DNA from 4 places in the Janthinobacterium sp. 35 genome. Region 2 is predicted to be linked to each of the others. Evidence: predicted binding sites of a transcription regulator. Region 2 holds the regulator's gene; each other region holds the start of a gene.

Region 1 (7,224 bases), 2.8 Mb from region 2:
TGAACAGATGTACGCGCAGTTCAAGGCCGATGCGGCCAGCACCGTGTCGCCGGCGGCGATCTGGCGCGCGGCGCTGGTGCCGGACGACGTACCTGCGGCCAAGGAGGCCCTGCGCGCCGCGCTGGGCGCCGGCCAGGCGTTCACGCACGAGTACCGCATCCTGTGGCCCGATGGCGCCATCCGCTACATCAAGGCCGATGCCGTGATCTTCCGCGACGGGCGCGGCTTGCCCATGCGCCTGGTGGGCTCCAACTACGATATCACGGCGCACCGCGAGGCCGAACTGGAACTGCTGCGCCACCGCCATCACCTGGAAGAACTGGTGGCCGAGCGCACGAGCGCCCTGTCGGTGGCCGTCAGCCAGGCGCAGGCGGCGAACCGCGCCAAGAGCACCTTCCTGGCAAACATGAGCCATGAGCTGCGCACGCCCTTGAATTCGGTGATCGGCTTTTCGCGCCTGATGGCCGCCTCGCCCAACATGCAGGACGATGAAAAGCGCAACCTGGCCATCATCCACCGCTCCGGCAATCATTTGCTCACCCTGATCAATGAAATCCTCGAACTGTCGAAGGGCGAGGCGGGGCGCTTGCAGGCGCAGGCGACCGTGGTGGCGCTGGCGCCCCTGTTGCAGGAAGTGATGGACATGCTGGGCATGCGCGCCGAGCAGCAGGGGCTGGCCCTGCGCCTCGATTGCGCGGACCTGCCGGCGGCGGTGCTGCTCGATGCGACGCGCTTGCGCCAGGTGCTGCTGAACCTGATGTCGAATGCCGTCAAGTTCGCCGGCGGCGGCGAGATCACCTTGCGCGTGCGCGGCGAGCTGCTTGATGACGCCACGTGGCGCCTGTCGTTCGCCGTCAGCGACACGGGTATCGGCATCGCGCTGGAAGACCAGCAGCGCATCTTTGAGCCCTTCGTGCAGGCCGACAGCGCGGGACCGAAGGATGGCACGGGCCTGGGCCTGGCCATCTCGCGCGAATTGGTGCAGTTGATGAAAGGCGAACTGACGCTGGAGTCCACGCCGGGGCAGGGCGCTACCTTCCGTTTCAGCATCCCCGCGCAGGCGGCGCAGGCGCCAGCGCAGGCATCCGCGCCGCCGGCCATGCCGGCGCAGGCGGCAGTGCCGCCGGCACTGCAGGCGCAAGACTTGCTGCTGCTGGCCGGAGAAGAGCGCGCCGCCTTGCTGGTGGCGCTGCGCGAATTGAACCTGGCCAGGGTGGCGCAGCTGCTGGCGGCCCTGCCGGCGTCGGCGGCGCCGTTGCTGGTGCCGCTGCAGGCCATGCTCGAGCAGCACCAGTACCGTCAGCTGTGCGTCTTGCTGGAGAGCGAGGGCGCGCTGGCACATACCTGAAAGTGTGGGCTGACAACATCGGATTCGATGAAAAGACGGACTAAGTATCGTGGATGGATGGTGCCAAATTGCAATAAAGATTATGATGATAGTACGTAGTTCATCGCAAAGAAATGTCTTGTCCAGCGTGGCAATCGAGCGCCGCGCCTCATCCAAAGCTGAGAGAACTGCTACATGCACCGCGATTTTTCGGAAGTGAATTCGAAGGGCGAAGTACTGATCGTTGAAGATACGCCGGCTTCGCTGAAGTTGTTGAGCGATTTGCTGGGCGGCGCCGGCTATGCGGTGCGCCAGGCGCCGAACGGTGAACTGGCCCTGTGGACCGCCCAGGCGCGCCCGCCGGAGCTGATCCTGCTCGACGTGCGCATGCCGGGCCTCGACGGCTTTGAAGTCTGCCGCCGCCTGAAGGAGATACCGTCCCTGCGCCAGGTGCCGGTGATCTTCCTGTCGGCCCAGTACGATACGGACGACAAGGTGCGCGGCTTTGCGCTGGGCGCCGTCGATTTCATCGCCAAGCCCTTCCAGGCCGAGGAAATCCTCGCCCGTACCGACGCGCACGTGCGCCTGGCGCGGGCGCAGCTGCAGCTGGCGCAGGAGCGCGCCAACCTGGAGCGGCGCGTGGCCGAACGCACGGCGGAACTGGAACAGGTGGCCAGCACCCTGGCGCGCGAAGTGCAGATCCGCCGCGCCAACGAGGAATTGCTGCGCCTGTCCGGCCAGGTCTTCGAAGCCACCCAGGACGCCATTTTGATCACCGATCCGGCCGGCACCATCGTCACCGCCAATCCCGCCTTTACACGCATCACCGGCTACGCGGCGCAAGACGTGGTGGGCACCGACATCATGCGCCTGCATGCCGAATACACGGGCGAAGCGGTGCTGCTGGCCTTGCGCCAGGGCTTGCGCAGCAGCGGCTGCTGGTCGGGCGAAGTGCAAACGCGGCGCAAGAGCGGCGACACCTATCCCTGTCTGCTCAGCGTGTCCACCGTGCACGGGCCCGATGGCGCCGTCGTCAATTACATCGGCGTCTTCCTCGACATCAGCGAGCGCAAGGCCGAGCAGCATCTGATCGATTTCCTCTCCTATCACGACGCGCTGACCGGTTTGCCGAACCGCGTGCTGCTGCGCGAGCGCTTCGAACAGACGCGCGCCAACGCCGTGCGCGACGGCCAGCAGGTGGTGCTGATGTGCCTGGACCTGGACCGCTTCAAGAACATCAACGATTCGCACGGCCAGGCCGTGGGCGACAAGGCGCTGCAAGTGGTGGCGCGTTTTCTGTCCGGCTGCGTGCGCGAGGGCGACACCGTGGTGCGCCAGGGCGGCGACGAATTCCAGATCCTGCTGCAGGACGATGCCCTGCTGGGGCGTACCCTGGGGCTGGCGCAAACCATCCTGGCCGGCTTGCGCGAAGAGCTCAATGTCGGTGGCGAACGCCTGGCGCTGACGACCAGCATCGGCATCGCCATGTGTCCGGCCGATGGCGACAGCCTCGATGACGTGCTGCGCCACGCCGACACGGCCCTGGTGCGGGCCAAGGAAATGGGGCGCGACCATTACGCCTTCTTCACGGAGCGCATGGGCAGCGATATCCGCGCCCGCCTGGCCATGCAGCAGCAGCTGCGCGGCGCCATCTGCCGCGATGAATTCGAAGTGCACTACCAGCCGCAGATGTGCTTGCGCACGGGCGCCTTGCTGGGCGCGGAAGCCCTGCTGCGCTGGGAGAACCCGGTGCTGGGCAAGGTGTCGCCGGGCCTGTTCATCGCGCTGGCCGAAGAATACGGCTTGATCACGGCCATCGGCGAATGGGTGCTCGAAAGCGTCTGCGCCCAGATCCGTGCCTGGCACGACGCAGGCCTGGGCAGCATCAAGGTGGCCGTCAACCTGTCCGGTAAACAGTTCGCGCAGGACCGCACGGTGCCGTTTGTCGAGGCCGTATTGCGCAAATACGCCATCGCGCCCGCCTGCCTGGGTATCGAGATCACGGAAAGCACGGTGATGGGCGACCCGGACAAGGCGGTGGCGGCGCTGACGCGCCTGAAGGATATCGGCGTGGGTATTTCGCTCGACGACTTCGGCACCGGCTATTCCAGCCTGGGCTACCTGAAGCGTTTTCCCATCGACGTGCTGAAGATCGACAAATCCTTCGTCGACGACGTCACCACCAGCAGCAGCGACGCGGCCATCGCCCGTTCCGTCATCTCGCTGGCACACAACCTGGACATGCGCGTCATCGCCGAAGGCGTGGAAACGCGCGAACAGGTGGACTTCCTGACGGAACACGGCTGCGACGAAATGCAGGGTTATTATTTCAGCCGGCCCCTGGCGGCCGCACCATTCACGGCCTTGCTGCGTGAACGGCGCACCCTGGCCGTGGCCAAAACATAAACGCTGCGGTGCGGCCGATGCACCATTCCGGTGCGTCCGCAGCAGCGCGGTGCAGGATACTCACTTTTCCTTCCTCTGACGCTGGCACATATCCTGCTTAGGTAATCGCTTATTTACGCGATTGCCCCGCATGCCAGACAGGTCCCATCCAGCCATGCCTTTACAGCCCAGCGCACACGGCGCCTGGCAGGCGCATTTGCGCCTCGGTTTTGCGCTGCACGATGGCGTCAGCCGCCTGGTCGAGCGCACGCACCGCGGCCCCTTGCGCGTGCAAAAGCCCCTGTATCCGGAAGGCGATGCCGTCTGCCACGCCATCATCATCCATCCGCCAGGTGGCGTGGTGGGCGGCGACCAGCTGGCCGTCGACGCCACGGTGGGCGAGGGCGCGCACGCCTTGCTCACGTCGCCGGGCGCCGCCAAGTGGTACCGCGCGAATGGCCACGTCTCGGGTCAGCACATCGTGCTGCGCGCCGGCAGCGGCGCCGCCATCGAGTGGCTGCCGCAGGAAAGCATTTTCTTCGACCAGGCGTGCGTGCGCCTGCGCCATGAGGTGGAACTGGCGCCGGACGCCAGCTACATCGGCTGCGACATCGTCTGCCTGGGCCGCAGCGCCTCGGGCGAAATTTTTAACACAGGCAGCATCAGCCAGCAGGTGCAGATCCGCCGTGGCGGCAAGCTGCTGTGGTGGGAGCAGGGTGTGCTGGCGGGAGGCGGCGCGCTGATGGCCAGTCCCCTGGGGCTGGCCGGCCACACGGTATGCGCCACCCTGATCGCCGTCGGCACACCCGTTTCTTCATCCGTACTGGCGGCCGTGCGCGAGATCGCCGTGCCGGCCGGCGCCGTGTTTGGCGCCACGCACATGAAAGCGCTGGTGGTGGTGCGCCTGCTGTGCGGCGACAGCGAGGGGGCGCGCCGGATCATGCTGGCCGCCTGGCTTCTGCTGCGCCCCGCCATGCTGGGGCGCGACGCCGTCGTGCCCCGCATCTGGAACACTTGAACAGGAAAGACAAGGAAAACCATGGACCTGACTCCGCGCGAAAAAGACAAGCTGCTCATTTTTACGGCCGCGCTGCTGGCCGAACGGCGCCTGGCGCGCGGCTTGAAATTGAATTATCCGGAAGCGGTGGCCCTGATCAGCGCCGCCATCATGGAAGGCGCGCGCGATGGCAAGTCGGTGGCGCAGCTGATGTCGGACGGTACCAAAATACTCTCGCGCGCCGACGTCATGGACGGCATCGCCGAGATGATCCCCGATATCCAGGTGGAAGCGACCTTCCCCGATGGCAGCAAGCTGGTGACCGTGCACCATCCGATACCGTAGTTTTTTGAGAAGGAGCCCCTCATGACCCCAGGCGAATACAAATTGGAAGAAGGCGAAATCAGCTTGAATGCCGGCCGCGCCACGGCCACCGTGGTGGTGGCCAACCGGGGCGACCGGCCGATCCAGGTGGGCTCGCACTTTCACTTTTTTGAAGTCAATCCGGCGCTGGCCTTCGAGCGCTGGCGCGCCTACGGCATGCGCCTCAATATCACGGCCGGCACGGCCGTGCGCTTCGAACCTGGCCAGCAGCGCACGGTGGAACTGGTGGCGCTGGCGGGCGAACGCAAGGTCTACGGCTTCAATGGCGCAGTGATGGGCGACCTGCAAGACACTCCACCGGGAAAGGATTGAGATGGCCAGCATTCCCCGCAGCGCGTATGCCGAAATGTTCGGCCCCACCAAGGGCGACCGCATCCGCCTGGCCGACACGGAACTGTTCATCGAGATCGAGCATGACTACGCGATCTACGGCGAAGAGGTGAAATTCGGCGGCGGCAAGGTGATCCGCGACGGCATGGGCCAGTCGCAGCGCTGCGCGGCCGAGGTGATGGATACCGTCATCACGAATGCCGTCATCCTCGACCACTGGGGCATCGTGAAAGCCGATATCGGCCTGAAAAATGGCCTGATCTTCGGCATTGGCAAGGCGGGCAACCCGGACATCCAGCCTGGCGTGACCTTGCCCATCGGCGGCGCGACGGAAATCATCGCCGGCGAAGGCTTGATCGTCACGGCCGGCGGCGTCGACACGCACATCCACTTCATTTGTCCGCAGCAGATCGAGGAAGCGTTGATGAGCGGCGTGACCACCATGCTGGGCGGCGGCACGGGACCGGCCGTGGGCACGGCCGCCACCACCTGTACGCCGGGGCCGTGGCATTTGCACGCCATGCTGGCGGCCGCCGACGCTTTCCCGATGAACCTGGGCTTCATGGGGAAAGGTAACGTCAGCCTGCCGCTGCCGCTGGAAGAGCAGGTGCGCGCGGGCGCCATCGGCCTGAAACTGCACGAGGACTGGGGCAGCACGCCGGCCGCCATCGACAACTGCCTGTCCGTCGCCGACCGCATGGATATCCAGGTGGCGCTGCACAGCGATACCCTCAACGAGGGCGGCTTTCTGGAGCACACGCTGGCCGCCTTCAAGGACCGCACCATCCACACCTTTCACACGGAAGGGGCGGGCGGCGGCCATGCGCCCGACATCATCGCCGCCGTGGGACAGGCCAACGTGCTGCCCTCGTCGACCAATCCCACGCGCCCGTTTACCGTCAACACGCTCGACGAGCACCTGGACATGCTGATGGTGTGCCACCACCTGGACCCGGCGATTGCCGAAGATGTGGCGTTTGCCGAGTCGCGCATCCGCCGCGAAACCATCGCCGCCGAAGATATTTTGCACGACATCGGCGCCATCTCGATGATGTCGTCCGACTCGCAAGCCATGGGGCGTGTCGGCGAAGTGATCATGCGCACCTGGCAGACGGCGCACAAGATGAAGGTGCAGCGGGGGCCGCTGGCGCCCGACACGGCGCGCAGCGACAATTTCCGCGCCAAGCGCTATATCGCCAAGTACACGATCAACCCGGCCATCACGCATGGCATTGCGCACGTGGTCGGCTCCATCGAGGCGGGCAAGATCGCCGACCTCGTGCTGTGGAAGCCAGCGTTTTTCGGCGTCAAGCCGTCGATGATTTTAAAGGGCGGAATGATCGCCGCCGCACAGATGGGTGATCCGAACGCCTCGATTCCCACGCCGCAGCCCGTGCACTACCGCATGATGTTCGGCGCCTTCGGCGGCGGCCTGAAAAAGTCGTTCACGTTTGTCTCGCAGGCGGCCTATGACCTCGATATCGGGCATCAGCTGAAACTCAACAAATCCGTCATCGCCGTGAAAAACATGCGCGGCTTGCGCAAGCACGACATGATCCATAACAGCGCCACGCCGCACATGGAAGTGGACCCGGAAACCTATGCCGTGCGCGCCGACGGCCAGCTGCTGGTGTGCGAGGCGGCCGCCGTGCTGCCCATGGCGCAGCGCTATTTTCTATTTTAAGCAGGAGACAAGCATGCTCACATTGCATACCAAGCTGGGAGCGGACGACGACCGCATCCCGTTCGCCCAACTGGTGCTCCCCTACGACCAGCGCGAAAAATGCCGGCTGCGCGCCGT
Region 2 (7,224 bases):
GCGCGCAAGACCTGGGCATTACCCATGTGCACCAGGGCGGTCACGACAAGCTGACGCCGTTTCGCGAACTGCTGGCGCTGACGGGCTTGACGGAAGAGCAATGCGGCTATATCGGCGACGATGTCATCGATGCGCCCATCCTGCGCCGCGTGGGCTTTGCCGTCAGCGTGCCGGGCGGGCGTCCGGAAGCGCTGGACTTGGCGCACCATGTGACGCAGGCCGGCGGCGGTCGTGGCGCGGTGCGCGAGATCTGCGAATTCCTGCTGCGCGCGCAGGATAACTATGCGCGCGTCATGGCGCCATTCCTGGAGTGAGGCGCATCGCCTTGCCGCCAGTCAGATTTGAAAGAGTGAAAGCCTATGCGTAAGCCAGGAGGCGCCCATCGCTGGCGCATGATTTTTACCGTGCTTGGGGCCGTCGTCTTTGCGCTGGGCAGCTTCTGGCTGCTGGAAGTGATGAACAAGAATGCCCAGGACATCACGGCCAGCAAGCATCTGGATGAGCCAGACTATTTCATCACCAATTTCAGCCTGGTGCGCATGGACTTGACGGGTAAACCCAGCTATATCGTGTCGGGCACCAAGCTCACGCATTATCCGCTCGATGATTCCTCCGATATCGACCAGCCTTTCGTGCGTAAGCTCACGCCAGGCATGCCGCCGATGAACATGAATGCGGAACTGGCGCATATCGACCAGGGCAATACCCGGCTGCAACTGCACCGCAATGTCGTGATCGACCGCGTGGCCAGTCCGAAGGCGCAGAACCTGACAGTCAAGACGGAAGCGCTGACGGTATTCCCGGATGAAGAAAGAATGGAAACGGACGTGCCTGTCGATATCCTGACGGGCGCCTCGCGCATCAATGGCATCGGCATGAAGGCCAATAACGCCACCGGCGTGGTGGAAGTGTCGAATGCGCTGCGCATGGTCCTCCCGCCGAAACCGCGCCCGGCTGCGGCGGCAAAATGACAGAATGAAACAAGGAAACCATACTATGAAGAATATCTTGCTGTTGACCGTATTTTCTCTGGCCATGATGGGCGTGGCGCATGCCGAGAAGGCCGATTCCGAGAAGGAAGCCGTCATCACGGCACGTAGCGGCCACGTCGATGACGTCAAGCAGGTGCGTACCCTGACGGGCGACGTCGTGCTGGTGAAAGGGACTCTGACCATGAAGGCGGGCCGGGCCCTGATCACGGAAGACCCGCAAGGCTACCAGTTCATCACCTTCTGGGCCGATCCCGGCAAGCTGGCCACCTTCCGCCAGAAGCGCGATGGCGCGGGTGACCTGTGGGTGGAAGGCGAGGCGGAGCGCGTGGAATACGATAACAAGACGGAAGTGGTGAAACTGTTTTCCAAGGCCAAGCTGACGCGCCTGGAAGGCACGAAAGTGACCGACGTGGCCAACGGCGCCTTCATCTCGTATGACAGCCGCAAGGAAGTATTCAAAATGGAAAATTCCGACAGCGGCACCAGCACCCCCGATGGCGGCAGCGTGCGCATGGTGATCCAGCCGAAGCCCAAGGCGCCGGCCACGCCCGCACCAGGAAAGAACTAATGGACAATACACGTTGCGGCAGCACCCTGATCGTTCGCGGGCTGCAAAAAACCTATGGCAAGCGGCAAGTCGTGCATGATGTATCGCTGCAAGTCGAATGCGGCGAAGTGGTGGGATTGCTGGGCCCGAACGGCGCCGGCAAGACCACCTCGTTCTACATGATCGTCGGCCTGGTGCCGTCGGACGGCGGCAGCATCGATATCAGCGGCGTGGACATTTCCCGCCTGCCGATCCACCGCCGCGCGCAGATGGGCCTGTCGTATCTGCCGCAGGAAGCGTCCGTCTTCCGCAAGCTGACGGTGGAAGACAATATCCGCGCCGTGCTGGAAATCCAGACCGTCGAAGGCCGTCCTTTGAAGAAGGCCGAGATCGAGGAGCGCCTGGATAAATTGCTGGCTGACTTGCAGATTGAAAAGTTGCGCGAGAACCAGGCGCTGTCGCTGTCGGGCGGCGAGCGCCGCCGCGTGGAAATCGCCCGCGCGCTGGCGACCGACCCACGTTTCGTGCTGCTCGACGAACCGTTCGCCGGTGTCGACCCGATCGCCGTGATCGAGATCCAGCGCATCGTGCGCTTCTTGAAGGAGCGCAATATCGGCGTGCTGATCACCGACCATAATGTGCGCGAGACGCTGGGTATCTGCGACCGTGCCTACATCATCAACCAGGGCTCGGTGCTGGCGTCGGGACGCCCCGACGACATCATCGCGAACGAGTCGGTACGCCGGGTCTACCTGGGCGAACACTTCCGCATGTGAGCCAATGAAACAATCATTGCAGCTGCGCACTTCGCAGCACCTGGCACTGACGCCGCAGTTGCAGCAATCGATACGCCTGTTGCAATTGTCTACCCTGGAATTGCACCAGGAACTCGAGCAACTGCTGACGGACAATCCCTTGCTCGAGCGCCTCGACGATCCGCTCGACCATTCGCTGCGCCTGCTGTCCGACGGAGCCCTGAGTTCCACGGCCGCGCCGGCCGAAGCGCCGCCCCAGCCGCCAGGCCAGGATGCGCCTGCGGCGCCGGCCGAAGCGGAGACCTTTGACGGCGAGGCGAGCGACAGCCCGGCCGCCGCAGACGGTGGCGACAGCGACTGGAGCGAGGCGAGCCGGGGCAAGGCGCCCGATGACGAAGATTCGCGTCCGCAATTGGAGGCCCATCACTGCACCCTGCGCGAGCACCTGATGGAGCAGATGCGCGTGACGGTGCTCGAGTTGCGCGACCGCGCGCTGGTCGAACTGATCATCGACGCGCTCGACGACAATGGCTACCTGGAAGAGTCGCTCGACGACATCCTGGCGCGCCTGCCGGAAGAGCTGGAAATCGACGCCGACGAGATGCGCACGGCCTTGTCCCTGCTGCAAAGTTTCGATCCGCCCGGCGTGGGTGCGCGCAATGCGTCCGAATGCCTGGCGCTGCAAATCAAGCGTTTGCCGCACGTCGCCATGGTGACGCGGCGCATGGCCCTCGTCATCGTGGAAAAGCACCTGGCCTGGTTTGCCCAGCGCGATTTCAACAAGCTGAAAAAAGCCCTCGATTGCGACGAGGAAGACTTGCGTGAAGCGCAGACGGTGATTCGCCAGTGCAATCCGCATCCGGGCGCCGTGTTCGCCTCGGACGTGTCCGATTACGTGGTGCCCGACGTCGTCGTCAAGCGTGCGCGCAATGGCTGGCAAGTCACCCTGAACAACGACGTCATGCCGCGCCTGCGCGTCAACGCCATGTACGCCAACTTGCTCAAGCAGGGCAAGGGCGAGGGCGCCATGGGCGCACAGTTGCAGGAAGCCAAGTGGCTGATCAAGAATATGCGCCAGCGCTTCGACACGATCCTGCGCGTGGCACAGGCGATAGTAGAAAGACAAAAGAACTTTTTCTCGCATGGGGCCGTTGCCATGCGCCCCCTTGTGCTCCGTGAAATAGCTGATACACTGGGTTTACACGAGAGTACTATCTCGCGGGTAACAACTCAAAAGTACATGCTGACCCCGCACGGCATGTTCGAGTTGAAATATTTCTTTGGTAGCCACGTCGCCACCGAAGCGGGGGGCGAAGCATCATCGACGGCGATACGGGCATTGATCGTGCAACTGACAGGAGCAGAAGACCCTAAAAATCCTTTATCCGACAGTAAGATTGCGGACATGCTGGGGGAACAAGGCATGGTGATTGCGCGACGTACTGTTGCCAAATACCGGGAAGCGTTGAAAATTCCGCCAGTGAGCCTGCGTAAGTGTTTGTAAGTTTTTTTCGGTTCCTCTGCGGGCCGGATAGGATGGACCGCACGAACCCGATCATCTTTAGGAGTGTGTATGAATCTCACCATCAGCGGACATCATCTCGAAGTGACACCAGCCATCCGTGAATACGTACAAACGAAGCTGGAGCGCGTGAAACGTCATTTCGATCAAGTTATCGATATCGCCGTGATTCTGACCGTGGATAACCTCAAAGAGAAAGAAAAACGTCAAAAGGCCGAAGTCAACCTGCGTCTGAGTGGCAAAACTGTCTATGTGGAAAGCCTGGCGCATGACCTGTATGCCGCAATCGATATCCTGATCGACAAGCTGGACAGGCAAGTGATGAAATACAAAACCAAAGTGCAAGGGCACGGTAAAGAGGCGATCAAGCATCTGCCAGACAACTCGGAAGAAGAATTAGCCGCCGTCTAAACGGCCTGCGACTTTCAACCGGTTGTGATCAACTAAGGGCGCACATTGCGCCCTTTTTTGCGCCCCTGCCTGTCGAGCGCAATGTTGCCCGTGCAGGCGCTAGAATGTGCCTACTCTCACTTCTTTCATTTTCCCATGAGCGACTTCGTCCAGACCTCCATCCGCAACCGTACCGGGCACATCGTGCTCGACCGTCCGAAAGCCTTCAATTCCCTGTCGCTGGAGATGGTGCGGGCCCTGAGTGCCGTCTTGCTGGCCTGGCGCGACGATCCGCAGGTGGACGCCGTCGTGATCCGTTCCAGCAGCGAAAAAGCCCTGTGCGCCGGCGGCGATATCCGTTTCTTTTACGATGCGGGCCTGGCTACGCCGCAAGGCGGCAGTGCATTGCTGGAAGATTTCTTTACAGAAGAATACGCCTTAAATCATGTCATTCATTTCTACCCGAAACCGTATATCGCCGTGATGGATGGCGTGGTCATGGGCGGCGGCATGGGCGTGGCGCAAGCCGGGCCCGGCAACCGCCTGCGCATCGTCACGGGCCGCACGCGCATGGCCATGCCGGAAGTCAATATCGGCTTGTTCCCGGACGTGGGCGGCAGTTATTTTCTGTCCCGCCTGGCCGGCCAGCTGGGCCTGTACCTGGGCTTGACGGGCTTGACGATCAACGCGGCCGATGCCCTGTACACGGGGCTGGCCGATGTCTACCTGCCCGAGGCGCAGATGGGGGCGCTGCTGGCCCTGTTCGAATCGACGCCGGGCGAGGCCTTGCCGGTGGCCATCAAGGCGCTGGCCGCGCCGTTCCAGGCCGAGGCGGGGGCTTCTGCTTTGGCCACCGCGCGCACGGCGCTGGACCGCCACTTCGGCGCCCCTTCCGTGGCCGCCATCATGGCCTCGCTGGCGCAGGACGACAGCGCGTTCGCAGGCAAGGCCCTGGCGGCCATGCGTTTGCGTTCACCGCTGATGATGTCGGTGACCCTCGAATTGCTGCAGCGCGGTGCCCACCTGGGTGTGGCCGACTGCCTGCGCCTGGAGCGCAGCGTGGTGCGCCACAATTTCGCGCATGGAGAAGTGCTGGAAGGCGTGCGCGCGCTGGTGGTCGACAAGGACAATGCGCCACGTTGGAACCCCGCCAGCCTGGACGAGGTCGATGCAGCCATGGTGGCACGTTTCTTTGCCCCCGTCTGGCCGGCCACGGCGCATCCGCTTTATTATCTGAAGTAACAACGCTGGATAAAACCGTAGCGAGCGGAAGGGAGAGGTGGTTGAGAAGCGGAACTGTGCTTTACGCACAGTGAGCATCGCAGACCACCTATACCGACGCGCAGTAGGTTTTATTGGCGTTCTCTAGCTGCGCTCGCGGTGGCGTAGAACCACGCGCTCGTTCGGCCCGAAATACTGCGCCAGCCGTTCCGCCATGTACACGGAGCGGTGCTGGCCACCCGTGCAACCGAGCGCCACCGTCAGGTAGCTGCGGTTGTCGGATTTGAATGACGGCAACCACTTCTCGATGAAGGCGCGGATGTCGGCCAGCAGTTCCAGCGCGCTCGGCTGCGCGTCGAGGAAGGCGATCACGGGCGCATCGCGTCCGTCGAGCGGACGCAGCGCCAGGTCGTAATAGGGATTCGGCAAGGCCCGCACGTCGAAGACGAAATCGGCGTCCAGCGGCACGCCCAGTTTGAAGGCGAACGATTCGAAGAACAAGGTCAGCGGCGCGCGTTCGGAGGCGACGATATCCTTGATCCAGGCACGCAATTTGTTCGCGCTCAGTTCCGAGGTATCGATCACATGGCCCAATTGCTCGATGGCCGACAGGCGTTCGCGTTCTTCCGAGATACATTCGATCAGGGTGCGGCGGCTGGCGGGGTTCTGGTTCGGCCGCAATTCGTGCGACAGCGGATGGCTGCGCCGCGTTTCCGAGAAGCGCGCCACCAGCGAATGCGTGGTGGCCGTGAGGAACATCACCTTGACGTCGTGCCCCTGGTCGCGCAGCAGGGCCACATTGTGCGGCAGGCTGGCCAGCGACTCGGCGCTGCGCGCATCGACGGCGACGGCCAGTTGCGGTGTGCCTTCGTCGAGCAAGGTTTGCACCAGGCTGGGCAGCAAGGCCGGTGGCAGGTTGTCGACACAATAGTAGCCGGTATCTTCCAGCACATTGAGCGCGACGGATTTACCGGAGCCGGATATTCCGGTGATAAGGACGATATGCATACGCCGATCATACAATAAAGATCGGCACTGCGCTCCCGAGGCAATGATCTTTACAAATGATTGCAATTTAGACTGTGGTATTTCTTTGCTGCACACGTCAACAATGTTGTCGGATTACGCGGGGCGTTGCCCCGCTAATCCGACCTACGTTGTTAATCGCCACTCATGGCGAGTCGTTGCCGCTCCATGAACTCCTGCAAGGTATCGATGCCGCGCAGCTGCAAAATGGTGTTGCGCACTGCCGCTTCCAGCAGCACGGCGATGTTGCGGCCGGCGGCGACGGGGATGACGACCTTGCGCACGGGCAAGCCGAGCACGTCTTCCGTGGGGAACAGGAAGGGCAGGCGCTCGACTTCCTCTTCCAGCGCGTTGCGGCGCACCAGGTGCACGATCAGTTTCAAGCGCATCTTGCGGCGCACGGCCGTTTCGCCAAAGATGGCCTTGATGTCGAGCAAGCCCAGGCCCCGCACTTCCAGCAGGTTTTGCAGCAGGGGCGGGCAGCGGCCTTCGATCATGTTGGGCGCGATACGCGAGAATTCGACGGCGTCATCGGCCACCAGGCCGTGACTGCGCGAAATCAGTTCCAGGCCCAGCTCGCTCTTGCCTAGCCCCGAATCGCCCGTGATCAGCACGCCCACGCCCAGCACGTCCATGAACACGCCATGCATGATGATGCGCTGCGCCAGCTTTTTGGACAGGTAGACGCGCAGGAAGTCGATCACTTGCGCGGCCGGCAGCGGGGTCGAGAACAGGGGGATGTTTTGCTCGTCGCAGATGGCGAGGATGTCG
Region 3 (7,224 bases), 3.5 Mb from region 2:
GCTTCGCCCTCGATTCCGATGATGTGGCGTATAACGGCCTGTACGGCGTCCTGCCCCGTCAATATGTATCGCCGGAATTGCTCGAAAGAGTGGAAGTGTTTCGTGGCGCCAGCGCCTTCCTGAACGGCGCGGCGCCGGGTGGCAGCGGCATCGGCGGCGCCATCAACCTGATGCCCAAGCGCGCCGGCAATGCGCCGCTGACGGAATTGACGGTGGGCGTGGAATCAGGCGGCCATGCTTACGCGGCCATCGACGTGGCGCGCCGCTTTGGCGACAACCAGGAATTCGGCGTGCGCGTGAACGCCGCCAAGCGCCAGGGCGAGACGGGCATCCAGCATGAAGGCCACGACGTGGGCATGTTTTCCGTGGGCCTCGACTATCGCGGCCGCGGCTATCGTTTGTCAGCCGATGCCGGCTACCAGAACTTCGACCTGACGTCGCCCCGTCCATCCGTCGGCATTGGCAGCGTGGCCGTGCTCCCTGGCGCGCCCGATGCCTCGAAGAACTTCGCCCAGCCCTGGAGCTATTCGAAGGAACACGATGTGTTCGGCACGGCACGCGCCGAGGTGGACGTCGCCAAGGACGTGGTGGCCTGGGCCGCATTTGGCTCCCGCTCGACCAAGGAAGCCAACAGCCTGGCCGAGCCGTCATTGACCTCGATCAATGGCGACGCCACGGTGTCGCGCTTCGACAATGCGCGCAAGCAGGAAATCCGCACGGGCGAAGTGGGCATTCGCGGCAAGCTCGTGACGGGCGCCGTCAAGCATACCCTCGTGGCCAGCTGGTCCGGTCACTGGAATGAGGCGAAGAACGCGTATGCCATCGGCGACGCGTTTGCCACCAATATTTACGCGCCCGTCAATGTCGCCGCGCCGGCAACCCCCTATGCAGGCGGCATCATGAGCGACCCGCGCATCACCCAGAAAACCATCCTCAGCAGCTATGCCCTTGCCGACACCATGGCTTTCCTCGACGACAAGTTGCTGCTGACCGTGGGCCTGCGCCGCCAGCAGATCAAGGATGCCGGTTACGACTACAACACCTCGGTGCTGCAAGGCAAGGCCTATGACGAGAGCGCCACGACGCCCGTGGCAGGCATCGTCTTCAAAACCAGCAAGAACGTGTCGCTGTACGCCAACTACATCGAGGCGCTGGTCAAGGGACCGGCGGCCACGGGAACGTATGTGGAAAACGGCCAGCGCTTCAATGTCGAGAACATGGGTGAGGTGTTTGCGCCGTACAAATCGAAGCAAAAGGAAATCGGCGTCAAGTATGACGGTGGCAAGCTGGGCATGAGCGCCGCCCTGTTCACTACGGCCAAGCCCTTGCTGGCCGTGGTCGGCAAGCGCGCCGAACTGGCTGGCGAGCAGCGCAACCGAGGCCTGGAGTTGTCGATTTTCGGCACGCCGATGCAGGGCGTGCGCCTGCTGGGCGGCTTGACCTGGCTCGATGCGCAGCAAAGCAAGACCGACGTGGCCGCCAACAATGGCAAGCGCCCCATCGGCGCGCCGGAAACACAGGTGAGCGTGGGCGGCGAATGGGACGTGCCCGGCGCGCCAGGCTTGAGCCTGAACGCCCGCGGCATCTACACCTCGACGCAATATGCGGACCTGGCCAACAGCAAGCAACTGCCATCGTGGACGCGCCTCGACATTGGCGCGCGCTACCTGACGCAAGTGGCGGGGCATGACGTGACCTTGCGCGCCCGTGTGGACAACGTGACGGACCGCAACTACTGGTCATCGGCCGTGTCGTCCTTTAATATCGGCACGCTGGTGCTGGCCGCGCCACGCACCGTCGTCGTCTCCGCCTCGGTCGACTTCTAAACGGTCACTCCATGCCCGGCAGGGGCGCCGCGCCGCGTGCGCCCCTGTGCAATCGCTTGTGCTTGGGCGACAATGCGCGCATGACACTGCGCCCCGCCCTCCTCTCCCTGTTGCTCTGCGCCACCGCCGGCACCGCCCTTGCCCAAAAGCAAGCCGCCTGCCCCTACGCCGCCTGGAAAAGCGGTTTCAAGGGCGACGCGCGGGCGCAAGCCACGTGTCTGCTGCGCCCTGTGAAACTGTATGCGCGCCTGGGCGACAGCGCGTCGCTGCCGGACTTCCTTGCCAGTCATGTCGGCCAGCGCACGGGCATCGCCCCGGCCCGCCTGCGCGCCTGGCTGGCGCAGCAATCGATCAGTGAAGCGGATGTGGGCGGCGCCGTCGATGCGCCATTGTCGCGCGCCGTGGGCCGGCTGACGGCGCCCATGGCACGCTTTTTCGTCATCCACGACACCAGCTACCCGAATTTCTTGTTAGGAACCGTTCCCGACCACATCAACGACGCCAGCTGGGACTTCAACGATTTTGCCTTGCGCAATCCGGCGCTGGGCGGCGGGCCGAAAGGCCATGTCTACGTGAACCGCCTCGGCGATTCATTGTCGGTGCGCGACTTTGGCACACCCGGCTACGCCAGCAAACTGGAAAAGGACAAGCCGTCGCTGACGGGCCTGTTCCTGCACGTAGAGCTGGTGCAGCCGCGCCGCTCCGTGCCCGGTGGCGGCAAGGGCAACGACGGGCTGGCGCCCGATCCGGGCTTTACGCCCGCGCAATACGACCGGCTGGCCCTGCTGTACTTCGCCGCCAGCGTGCGCAAGGGCACGTGGCTGATCCCTGCCTTCCACGCCGTGCTCGATACGGGCTTTGCGAACGGTCATGATGACCCCCAGAACTTTTCGCTGCCCGACTGGTCAGCCTCGCTTTCCCGCCTGCAGGCGGCCCTGCAGCAGGCAGATACTGGACAATAAGGCGTTTCCCTGGCGGCGGATTAGGCGCATACTATTCCGAGCATAGCCATTCCTGTCAGGGAGTTCAGGTGAATATTGCCACGGATCATCAGGCGGATCGCCAGGCCAGCGCACGCCGTCCACTGCAGCGCGCGCAGCGCCTCTTCGCCATGCGTGATGCCGTCCTCAGCGCCTGGGAACAGCGCGTGCGCGCCAGCGTGCGCGGCGCCGACCAGTTGCTCACGCCCATACTCATCAATACTCTGCCCGCCTTTTTCGATAACCTGGCCGAAGCGCTGACGCCGGGCCATCCGCGCGAAAACGCCGCCAGCAATAGCAACGTCCCCGCCGTGCATGGCAATGAACGGGCGCGCATGACCAATTACGGGCCGGAACAGGTGATCCAGGAATACCAGATCTTCCGCGACTGCTTCGCCGCCGTTGCGCATGCGTCCGGCATCACCCTGCGCCGCAAGGATTGGCAGGTGATCAACGCCTCGATCGACGTGGGCGTCCGCGAATCGATACGCGAATTTACCAGCATGCACGAAGGCTTCCGGCGCCGCATCGCGGCCGGCCTGTCGCACGACATGCGCAATCCCCTGGCCGTCATCAGCACCAGCGCCCAGTTGCTGCTGCGGCCAGCCGACCCGGAACGGGTGGTCTCGCTGGCGCACAAGATTGCCGAGCACAGCAAACGGCTCGACAGCATGATCGAGGAATTGCTCGATAGCCTCAGCTACCACCGGGGCCAGCAGTTGCCGCTGGCGCTGAGCCAGTTCGACGTCCTGCCGCTGGTACACGCCGTGGCCGGCCAGGTCAACCTGCAGCGGCCCGGAAAATGCCAGGTCAGCGGGCAAGCCGTCACCGGCTGGTGGTGCGAGAACTCGCTGCGGCGCGCGCTGGAAAACCTGCTGAGCAATGCCATCAAGTACGGTGACGACACGCCCGTCAAGGTGCACGTGGAAGCCGTGCACGAACGCCTGATCCTCACCGTCCACAATGGCGGCCACGCCATCGCGCCGGAACAGGCCGAGCGCATCTTCGACTACCTGCGCCGCGAGAACGACAGCCCCGCGCCGGGCTGGGGCATCGGCCTGCCCTTCGTGCAGAACGTGGCCGAAAGCCACGGCGGCAGCATCGCCGTCGACAGCGCACCCGAAACGGGCACCAGCTTCATCTTCGACGTCCCCGTCGATTGCCGTCCGTTCGTCCCGCCCGCCGGCGCTCCCAAGAGTGACAGCTAGCGCACCGAATTGGTGCGAACGGCAGCGTGACGCCACAAAAGTGCTCATGTTTACACCTTCCTGCAGCCGCGCTGTTGGCACGCTTCCTGCTGAGCTATACATAGACACGGCTCAAGGGAAATCACAACATGGCAAATTTTTTCAATGAAATGACTGCGGATGAGGTGGGTACGGACAGCAAGGTACGTGAACACTATCGTGAATTTGACAACTGGCTGGCGCAGCAATCGCCCGAGACCATCGCCCGCAAGCGGGCCGAAGCCGACCTGACGTTCCGCCGCGTCGGCATCACCTTCGCCGTGTATGGCGACGATGCCGGCACGGAACGCCTGATTCCGTTCGACACCATCCCGCGCATCATTCCCGCCGCCGAATGGGCGCAGATGCAGACGGGCCTGGTGCAGCGCGTGCAAGCCTTGAATATGTTCATCCATGATATTTATCATGAGCAAAACATCATCAAGGCGGGCATCATTCCCGCCGAGCAAATCTACAAGAATGCCCAATACCGCCCGGAAATGCAGGGCATTTCCGTCGCTTCCGACATTTACGCCCATATCGCGGGTGTCGATATCGTGCGCGCGGGCCAGGGCGAGTTTTATGTGCTGGAAGACAACTTAAGGGTGCCTTCGGGCGTGTCCTACATGCTGGAAGACCGCAAGATGATGATGCGGCTGTTCCCGGAACTGTTCGCCCGCAACCGCATCGCCCCCGTCGACCATTACCCGGACATGCTGCTCGACAACCTGCGCTCCGTCGCGCCCATGGGCGTGGACGACCCCACGGTGGTCGTCATGACGCCCGGCATGTATAACTCGGCCTACTTCGAGCATGCGTTTCTGGCCCAGCAAATGGGCGTGGAACTGGTCGAAGGCAAGGATCTGTTTGTCAACGACAATTCCGTCTACATGCGCACCACGCGCGGCCCCAAGCGCGTCGATGTCATTTATCGCCGCGTGGACGACGATTTCCTCGATCCGCTGGCCTTCCGCTCGGACTCCTCGCTGGGCGTGCCTGGCCTGCTGTCCGTGTACCGCGCGGGAAGAGTGACGCTGGCGAACGCCATCGGCACGGGCGTAGCCGACGACAAGTCGATCTACCCGTTCGTGCCCGACATGATCAAGTTTTATCTGTCGCAGGAGCCGATATTGAACAACGTGCCCACCTACCAGTGCCGCAAGAGCGCCGATTTGTCCTACGTGCTGGCGAACCTGGCAAAGCTCGTCGTCAAGGAAGTGCATGGCGCGGGCGGCTACGGCATGCTGGTGGGGCCGGCGTCCAGCGCCGCGCAGATCGAGGACTTCCGCCAGCGCCTGCTGGCCAATCCGGGCGGCTACATCGCCCAGCCGACCCTTGCGCTGTCCGCCTGCCCCACGTACGTGGACGCCGGCATCGCGCCGCGCCACATCGATCTGCGCCCGTTCGTGCTGTCCGGCAAGACCATTTCCATGGTGCCGGGTGGCCTGACCCGCGTGGCGCTCGGGGAAGGCTCGCTGGTGGTCAATTCCTCGCAAGGGGGCGGCACCAAGGATACCTGGGTACTGGAAGAGACATCCGCTTTTGCAGGAGAGAAAACATGCTGAGCCGCACCGCTGATCATTTGTTCTGGATGGCCCGCTACACGGAGCGGGCGGAAAACACGGCGCGCATGCTCGACGTCAACATGCAAACGTCCATGCTGCCGCAGTCCGAGCAGGATGCGGAACAGGGCTGGCGCGCCACCCTGGGTATTTCCGAGCTGCAAAGCGCCTACGACCACAAATATGGCCGCTTCCACACGCGCGACGTGCTCGACTTCATGGTGCGCGACCCGAACAATCCGTCGTCCATCCTCGCCTGCCTGACGGGCGCGCGCGAAAACGCCCGCGCCGTGCGGGGCACCCTGACGACGGAAGTGTGGGAAATCCAGAACGCCACCTGGCTCGACATGCAGAAGCGATTGAACAGCAATCTGCTGGAAACGGACCCCAGCGCCTTCTTCGAATGGGTCAAGTACCGCTCGCATCTGTCGCGCGGCGTCACGTTGGGCACCATGCTCAAGGACGAGGCGATCCACTTCATTCGCCTGGGTACTTTCCTGGAGCGGGCCGACAACACGGCGCGCATCCTCGACGTGAAGTTCCACGGCGCGCGCGACACCTCGAAAGACATCACCCAGCGCGACTTTTACTACTGGGCAGCCCTGCTGCGTTCGGTTTCCGGCTTCGAGATCTACCGCAAGGTCTACCGCGACGTGATCACCCCGGCGCGGGTGGCGCAGTTGCTGATGCTGCGCGGCGACATGCCCAGGTCTTTACTTGCCTGCATGGATGACGTGGTGGAAAATCTCAAGCATATCCGCAACGACGTGTCGGCCGATACGGAAAGGTTTGCAGGGAAACTGCATGCGGAGCTGAAATTCGGCCATATCGACGACATCATGAAGGCCGGTTTGCACCTGACCCTGACGGAGTTTCTGGAAAACATCAACGACCTGGGCAACCGCGTCAGCCGCGACTTCCTCGTTCCCTTGGCGGCCTGATGCAGCTCACTATCCGCCACGAAACCCATTACGCCTACAGTGCGCCGCTGGCCTACACCATCCAGCAGCTGCACCTGACGCCGCGTATCGAGCCGCAGCAGCGCGCCCTGTCCTGGCAAATCACCACGCCGGGCCAGTGCCACGCCTACACGGATGCCTACGGCAATTTGTCGCACATGCTGACGATCAACGGCAGCCACCAGTCGCTGAGTCTGGTGGCGCACGGCGTGGTGGAAACCATTTACCCGCACAAGGGACGCCTGAACCTGATCGATACCTTGTCGCCGCTGTTGTTTACCATGCCGACGGCCCTGACGCAGGCCAACCCCGCTATTCTGGAACTGGCGGCTGCCAGCCTGCCCGACCAGCGCGTCACGGCAGGCACGGGCCACTTGCTGCGCCTGGCCGAGCACATCGTCGGCAAGGTGGCGTATGAAAGCGGCGCCACCATGGTCACCACGACGGCTGGCGACGCGCTGGCCCTGGGGCGCGGCGTGTGCCAGGACCACGCGCACCTGTTTTTGGCCTGTTGCCACGCCTGGGGCATCCCGGCGCGCTATGTCTCCGGCTATATCGATCCGGGCACGACGGGCCATGCGGCCAGTCACGCCTGGGTCGACGCCTGGACGGAGGACCCGGATTTCGCGGGCTGGGTCAGCATCGATGTGACCCACGCGCGGCTGATGACG
Region 4 (7,224 bases), 640 kb from region 2:
TTTCATCGATGGGACGCGTGTCGATGGCCGACAGGATGCCCAGGGTCTTGCCTTCGGTATCGATCAGCGGCATGCCGACATAGCTTTCCGCATGCATGTCGACCAGCAGGCTATCGAATGGAAAGCGACGCTGGATGTCGCTGCCATGAAAACACATGCTTTGGCAGGTTACGTCCTGGCAAGGCGTGTGCTGCAGGCTGTATTCGATATTCGGCTGGTAGCCGTCGCCACCCCACAGGGCCAGCGTGCGGATGCCTTCGCTGCCATCGTCCATGTGCACCAGGCGCCCGGCGATCACATAGTGCACGTCGAGCGCTTCGGCCAGGTCCTTGACGAGGATGCGCAGGAAGTCGTCGCCACGGGCGTGCGCCGTCGAAGCAGTAATCGAGCGCAGGGCCGCTTCCGCCAGGGTGCGTCGCTGCTCGGGATCGAACAGGGGTTCTTGCGAATTCACATCAAACAACGGAATACTCATGAATGCTCCTGCGCAGCATTGGAAGCGCCAGCCAACCTGCCGGCGTGGCAACCCTCAGCCATGGCCCGCCCGAGCGGACCTGCCGCGATTGTACCCCTGGCTATTGTTTAATAATACAGATACGCAGGAATTTTTTACAGCCAGCCGGAACGCTTGAACAAGTAATACATATAACCGCAGACACAACTCATCAGTCCCACGGCCACGGGATAGCCGTATTGCCAGTCCAGCTCCGGCATGAACTTGAAGTTCATGCCCCACACGCCGGCAAACGCGGTAAATACGGCGAAAATAGCCGCCCAGGCCGCCAACTGCTTGTTCACTTCGCTCTCATCGATGGCCACCATCGACAGATTCACCTGGATGGCCGTGCTGATGGTGTCGCGGATGGTGTCGAGCGTACCGTTGATGCGCGCCAGGTGGTCGTGCACATCGCGGAAATACTCCTGGGTATCGTGGCACAGCGGCGGCACCCTCCCGCCGTGCAGCTTGCCCACCGCTTCCATCAGGGGCGCCACCACGTGACGCAAGACCATGACTTTGCGTTTCAATTGATACAGCCGTTCGATATTGTCGCGCTCGGTGCCACGGTCGAAGATGCGGTCCTCGATCAGTTCCAGCTCCGATTCCAGCGCGTCGAGCACGGGAAAGTAACGGTCGACGACGGCGTCCATCAGCGCGTACAGCACGAAGGCCGAGCCCTGGCGCAGCAAGTGTGGTTCGCGCTCGGCGCGCGCACGCACGCCAAGAAAACCTTGCGAGCTGTTGCTGCGTGACGAGAGCACGTAATTGGCGCCGACAAAGATGTCGACTTCACCCATGACCAGCTCGTTCTCGACCATTTCCACGGTTTTCACCACGGCGAACAGGGAGTCGCCATATTCCTCGATCTTCGGACGCTGGTGACCGCGCTGCGCATCCTCGACGGCCAGTTCATGCAGGCAAAACTCGTGCTGCATCTGTTTCAGCTCGTCCGGCGTGGCGTCGAGCAGGGCTACCCAGACGAAACAGTCGGGGCGCTCGACGTAATCGCTGATATCGTCAATCGGCAAGTCGGCCAGTTTTTTGCCATCCTGATAGGCCACGCAGTTAATCAGCATACAGTTCCACAATGAAAGTTAAGACCGGACGAAACAGTCCGGCAGGCGCCAGCTTACCTTATCGCCTGCTGTGGGTGTTGTGGCGCGCAAGAAACAACGGGAGGGAACGCGGACGAGACAGACGTCCCGTCCGGAAGATAGATCAATCGTCCTTGGCGCCGTCGATGCCCAGTTCGGAGATCTTGCGGGTGATGGTGTTGCGGCCGATGCCCAGGCGCACGGCGGCGTCGTTCTTGCGCCCGTGCGTATGCTTGAGCGCCGTCTTGATCAGGGCCGACTCGAATTGCCGTCCCAGCACGGCCATGACTTCCTGCTGCCCGGCGCCCAGCATGCCGGCCGCCTGTAATTCCAGCAGGCCGATCCAGCCCGGCGGCGTACCATTGGCGGGCGCGGCCGCTTCGAAGACCTGGCCGCCGTGCGGATGGGCAACGGCGGCCGGCGCAGCCTCGGCCGCCGCTGCAGTGGCCGCGCCATCGCTCTGCCCCTGCGTCAATTCCAGCGGCAAGTCCTTGATTTCCACCGTCTGGCCCGGCGCCATCACGGTGATCCAGTTGCACAGGTTTTCCAGCTGGCGCACATTGCCGGGCAAATCGAGGCTGCTGAGAAATTGCATCGTCGGTTCGCTCATGCGCTTGGCTTCCACGCCCAGCTGGCGCGCGCTTTGCACCAGAAAGTGGCGCACCAGGATGGGGATATCCTCGCGCCGCTCCCGCAAACTGGGCAGGCGCAAACGGATCACGTTCAGACGGTGATACAAGTCTTCACGGAACAGGCCGTCGCGCACGCGCTGCTCGAGGTTCTGGTGCGTGGCCGTAATGACGCGCACGTTGGCCTTCATCGGCTGGTGCCCGCCGACGCGATAGAAATGGCCATCGGACAGCACGCGCAGCAAGCGCGTCTGCAAGTCGAACGGCATGTCGCCGATTTCATCGAGGAACAAAGTGCCGTTCTCGGCTTGCTCGAAGCGGCCCCGGCGCGTCGTCTGCGCGCCCGTAAATGCCCCGCGTTCATGGCCGAACAATTCGGACTCCAGCAAATCCTTCGGGATCGCCGCCGTATTCAGGGCAATGAAGGGCTGCGCCGCGCGCGGACTGTGCTTGTGCAGCGCACGCGCCACGAGTTCCTTGCCGGAACCGGATTCGCCCGTGATGAGCACCGTCACATTCGATTGCGACAGACGGCCGATGGCGCGGAACACTTCCTGCATGGCCGGCGCCTGGCCGAGGATTTCCGGCGTTTCCGACGGGCCCGATTCGACGCTGGTCTCGCGCAGGCTTTCTTCCAGCGCGCGGCGGATCAGCTCGACAGCCTTGTCGATGTCAAACGGCTTGGCCAGGTATTCGAAGGCACCGCCCTGGAAGGCCGCGACGGCCGAATCGAGGTCGGAAAAGGCCGTGATGATGATGACCGGCAAGCCGGGAAAGCGCGACTTGACCGTCTGCAGCAATTCCAGGCCGGAGGCGCCCGGCATGCGGATATCGGACACGAGCACTTGCGGCGTGTCAAATTCCAGTGCGGCGATGGCGTCGCGCGCATTGGCAAAACTCTTGGTGGCGAGATTTTCCCGCGCCAGGGCCTTTTCCAGCACCCAGCGGATTGATTCGTCGTCGTCAACTATCCAGATTGGCTTCATTAGTGTGTGCGTCCCGCAATGGATTTCATGGGTGGGATACTGCCTCGCTTATGGCAAGGGGAGAACGATCCTGAAATCGGTGTATCCAGGCCGGCTTTCGCACTCGATCACGCCCAGGTGCTGTTGCACGAAGGTTTGCGCCAAGGTCAGTCCCAGCCCGCTGCCGCCGTCCCTGCCCGACACCAGCGGGTAGAAAATCCGGTCGCGGATCTGGGGTGCGATGCCCGGTCCATTGTCAATGATATGCAAGTCTAATGCCAGGTTGTAGCGGACCTTGGCCAGGGTCACCTGGCGCGCCACGCGCGTCTTGAAAATCAGCTCCGCATCGCCCGCCTCGATGCGCTCGGCCAGCGCTTGCGCCGCGTTGTGCGCGATATTGAGCACGGTCTGTATCAATTGTTCCTTGTCGCCACGAAACTCGGGGATCGAGGCGTCGTAATCGCGCGAAATGGTCAGTCCGCTGGGAAACTCGGCCAGGATCAGGCTGCGCACGCGCTCGCACACTTCGTGGATATTCACGTCGCCCACGATGTGCGGGCGGCGGTGCGGCGCCAGCAGGCGGTCGACCAGGGTTTGCAGGCGGTCCGCTTCCTTGATGATGACTTGCGTGTATTCGCGCAGCTCGCTCAGGTGCAGGGCCGGCAATTCCAGCTCCAGCAGCTGGGCCGCACCGCGGATGCCGCCCAGCGGGTTCTTGATTTCATGCGCCAGGTTGCGGATCAGCTCCTTGTTGACCTGGCTCTGGTCGAGGATGCGCTCCTCGCGGTCGAGTTTTAATTGCTGCACGTTTTCGCGCAGCTCGATCAGCACGCCGTCGCGCGGCGCCTCGAGCGCGCTGACGATGCTGTGCACGCGCAGCGGCTCGCGCCCCAGGCGTTCCAGGCTCAGGTCCTGGCGCAAATCGGAAAACTTGTGTTCAAGCGCCTGTGCGCAAATCCCGGCCAGCTCTTCGGGGTTGAGGAACAGCGCCGTCAGCTTTTGCCGCGACAGGGCCTTCAATGAGCTTTCCAGCAGGTTTTCCGCCGCCGCGTTGGCATAGCTGATGCGGCCATCGCCATCGAGCAGGATCACGGCCGAAGCGAGCAAATCAAGGCCGGCCAGGTGGGCGGGACGGCTGGAATGGTTGTCTATTGTCATGTGCTTTACCGAATATTCGCAATCTCGCGTTTCAGGGCCTCGACGTTCTGCTGCGTCCGGTTGATATTCTCTTTCAACTGCGCCGCTCTTTCCTGATACTTGGCATAGTTGCGTTCATTGCCCTGGCGTTCAGGCTGGCCCTCGTTGAACTCCAGACGCTGGGCCGCCAGTTTCTGCTCTTCGCTGCGCAATTCATCTTGCAGGATCTGGCGCCGGTCCAGGTCGCGCGCCCGTTGCTCGGCGCCATCGACCTTGGGAAACGCGCCAGCGGCGGGCGCCGCCGTGGCCACCGCCTGCGTGGCGGGCCGCGCAGGCGCACCGGCTAGCGGCGCCGTCTTGCGTGGCGGCTCCGTCATGGCGCCCGGTAAATCGAGCAGCTGGCAATGCGTGCCAGCCCGCTTGTCCGTGTACGTCTTGTGTCCTTGCGCATCGGCGCACACATATGACTGCCCGTGCGCCTGTGCCGCCGCGCCCAGCAATCCTGCCATCAGCGCCATTCTGTAATGCTTGGTCAATCTTCACTCCTGTCGGCTCGTGCCGCATCGTTCCTGGGCCGACTATACAACACCGCCCAGTGGCGCCATAACAAAAAACGCGGGCAAGACCATCGCCTCACCCGCGTTTTTTATTCACTACCGGCAAGTTGCCGGCGTGGCGCCATTACAGCGAGTAGTACATGTCGAACTCGGCAGGATGCGTGGTCATGCGCATGCGCTGCACGTCCTGCATTTTCAGTTCCAGGTAAGCGTCGATCATGGAATCGCTGAACACGCCGCCACGGGTCAGGAACTCGCGGTCCTTGTCCAGGGCTTCCAGTGCTTCTTCCAGCGAAGCGCACACGGTAGGGATCAGTGCGTCTTCTTCTGGCGGCAGATGGTACAGATCTTTCGAGGCGGCTTCGCCCGGATGGATCTTGTTGGCAACGCCGTCCAGACCAGCCATCAGCAGTGCGGCGAAGCACAGGTACGGGTTCGCCAGTGGATCCGGGAAGCGCGCTTCCACGCGGCGGCCTTTTGGATTGGCCACGTGCGGGATACGGATCGAGGCGGAACGGTTTTTCGCCGAGTACGCCAGTTTCACTGGAGCTTCGTAGCCTGGTACCAGACGCTTGTACGAGTTGGTGCCCGGGTTGGTGATCGCGTTCAGTGCCTTGGCGTGCTTGATGATGCCGCCGATGTAGTACAGGGCGAAATCGGACAGGCCGGCATAGCCGTCGCCAGCGAACAGGTTTTTGCCATCTTTCCATACGGATTGATGCACGTGCATGCCCGAACCGTTGTCGCCAACGATAGGTTTCGGCATGAAGGTGGCGGTCTTGCCATAGCTGTGCGCCACGTTCCACACCACGTATTTCAGGTTTTGCGTCCAGTCGGCGCGCTCGACCAGGGTCGAGAAGCGGGTACCGATTTCATTCTGGCCTGCGCCAGCGACTTCGTGATGATGTACCTCAACCGGGATGCCCAAGGACTCCAGGATCAGGCACATTTCCGAACGCATGTCCTGGAAGCTGTCCACTGGTGGCACAGGGAAGTAGCCGCCCTTGACGGTAGGACGGTGGCCGCTGTTGCCGCCTTCGATGTCCTTGCCGGTCGACCACGAACCTTCGTCCGAACCGATCTTGACGAAGCAGCCCGACATGTCGATCTTCCAGCGCACGCTGTCGAAGATGAAGAATTCTGGCTCAGGGCCGAAGTAGGCGGTGTCGCCCATGCCCGACGATTTCAGGTAGGCTTCGGCGCGTTTCGCGATCGAGCGCGGGTCGCGGTCGTAGCCCTTGCCGTCCGACGGTTCGATCACGTCGCACTGCATGAACAAGGTCGTTTCTTCCATGAACGGGTCGATATTGGCCGTGTTTGGATCCGGCAGCAAGATCATGTCGGACGCTTCAATGCCTTTCCAGCCAGCGATCGAAGAACCGTCAAAGGCGTGGCCCGACTCGAATTTGTCCATGTCGAAGTGCGACACGGGAACCGTCACGTGCTGCTCTTTACCACGGGTATCAGCAAAGCGGAAATCAACGAATTTGACTTCGTTTTCTTCTACCATCTTCAAGACTTCTGCGGCTGTCATTGCCATGCGTATCTCCTAAATGAATGTGGGGTGAGCCGACCTTAATGCGTCTGGGCTGATGAAGCGAAGCAAACATTGCGTGCCACCAAAACTCATAAGGATCATAGCAGATTCCATGCCAGCTTCTGAAGAGACCTGGCCGCCAGGGGCAAAACCCGGCTATCCCAATGAAAGTTTTCCCGCCCGTGATTTCCAGGCAGTGTTTGCGTCACATCAAGAATGCACTATGCAAGTGCAAAAAACGAATAACGCACCATTGTCGTGCATTTTTCTTTGATTTCTGAAAAATGCCTCATTGTGGTGCGCACGCGATGCACCATGGTTTCCCGTTTGCGGGGCGCGGACGGCGCACTATAATCGACCACACCACCCCACTTTCATCGAGGACGCCATGACTACCGCCGCCGACATCCTGACCACCGCCCGCAGCCGGGCCAATGAAGGCACGCCGTATGCCGGCGCCGTCACACCGCAGGAGGCATATGACTTGCTGCAGCGCGATGCCGCTGCCAAGCTCATCGATGTGCGCACGAATGCCGAGCGCGACTGGGTCGGCCGGGTCGACATCGCCGACACCCAGCACGGTGCGGTGCAGTGGGCCACGTATCCGGGCGGCGTGCCGAATCCCGACTTCCTCGCGCAACTGGCTGCCCAGGCCGGCAAAGACGAGGTGCTGCTGTTCCTGTGCCGCTCCGGCGTGCGGTCGCGCCATGCGGCCAAGCTGGCGACCGAGCACGGCTACGTGAACTGCTTCGACATCCTCGAAGGCTTTGAGGGCGACAAGGATGCCGACGGCCACCGCAAGCAGA

What was found. Region 2 encodes sigma-54, which starts transcription at its own class of promoters, with help from an activator protein. Its sites were predicted from a motif close to TGGCANGNAANCTGCTTT; they were not measured.
Region 1: CLU93_RS21740 (urease accessory protein UreD) is a predicted target of sigma-54. The motif match lies at 3,816-3,833, and genes of this name have one in related genera.
Region 3: CLU93_RS24945 (circularly permuted type 2 ATP-grasp protein) is a predicted target of sigma-54. The motif match lies at 4,090-4,107, and genes of this name have one in related genera.
Region 4: glnA (type I glutamate--ammonia ligase) is a predicted target of sigma-54. The motif match lies at 6,519-6,536, and genes of this name have one in related genera.

The regions. Positions count from the first base shown of each region.
Region 1 covers NZ_PEFN01000001.1:4,867,729-4,874,952, forward strand. The annotation lists gene CLU93_RS21730 (sensor histidine kinase) at 1-1,348, shown strand, start outside; gene CLU93_RS21735 (EAL domain-containing response regulator) at 1,523-3,733, shown strand; gene CLU93_RS21740 (urease accessory protein UreD) at 3,888-4,730, shown strand; gene CLU93_RS21745 (urease subunit gamma) at 4,752-5,054, shown strand; gene CLU93_RS21750 (urease subunit beta) at 5,076-5,405, shown strand; gene ureC (urease subunit alpha) at 5,407-7,107, shown strand; gene ureE (urease accessory protein UreE) at 7,121-7,224, shown strand, end outside.
Region 2 covers NZ_PEFN01000001.1:2,108,557-2,115,780, reverse strand. The annotation lists gene CLU93_RS09505 (KdsC family phosphatase) at 1-314, shown strand, start outside; gene lptC (LPS export ABC transporter periplasmic protein LptC) at 360-971, shown strand; gene lptA (lipopolysaccharide transport periplasmic protein LptA) at 997-1,560, shown strand; gene lptB (LPS export ABC transporter ATP-binding protein) at 1,560-2,315, shown strand; gene CLU93_RS09485 (RNA polymerase factor sigma-54) at 2,320-3,798, shown strand; gene hpf (ribosome hibernation-promoting factor, HPF/YfiA family) at 3,868-4,227, shown strand; gene CLU93_RS09475 (enoyl-CoA hydratase/isomerase family protein) at 4,363-5,448, shown strand; gene rapZ (RNase adapter RapZ) at 5,572-6,435, opposite strand; gene hprK (HPr(Ser) kinase/phosphatase) at 6,588-7,224, opposite strand, start outside.
Region 3 covers NZ_PEFN01000001.1:5,601,849-5,609,072, reverse strand. The annotation lists gene CLU93_RS24960 (TonB-dependent receptor) at 1-1,826, shown strand, start outside; gene CLU93_RS24955 (hypothetical protein) at 1,907-2,788, shown strand; gene CLU93_RS24950 (sensor histidine kinase) at 2,857-4,014, shown strand; gene CLU93_RS24945 (circularly permuted type 2 ATP-grasp protein) at 4,143-5,597, shown strand; gene CLU93_RS24940 (alpha-E domain-containing protein) at 5,591-6,535, shown strand; gene CLU93_RS24935 (transglutaminase family protein) at 6,535-7,224, shown strand, end outside.
Region 4 covers NZ_PEFN01000001.1:1,467,401-1,474,624, forward strand. The annotation lists gene CLU93_RS06560 (GAF domain-containing sensor histidine kinase) at 1-475, opposite strand, end outside; gene corA (magnesium/cobalt transporter CorA) at 610-1,575, opposite strand; gene ntrC (nitrogen regulation protein NR(I)) at 1,718-3,208, opposite strand; gene glnL (nitrogen regulation protein NR(II)) at 3,257-4,345, opposite strand; gene CLU93_RS06580 (DUF4124 domain-containing protein) at 4,351-4,860, opposite strand; gene glnA (type I glutamate--ammonia ligase) at 5,006-6,421, opposite strand; gene CLU93_RS06590 (rhodanese-like domain-containing protein) at 6,807-7,224, shown strand, end outside.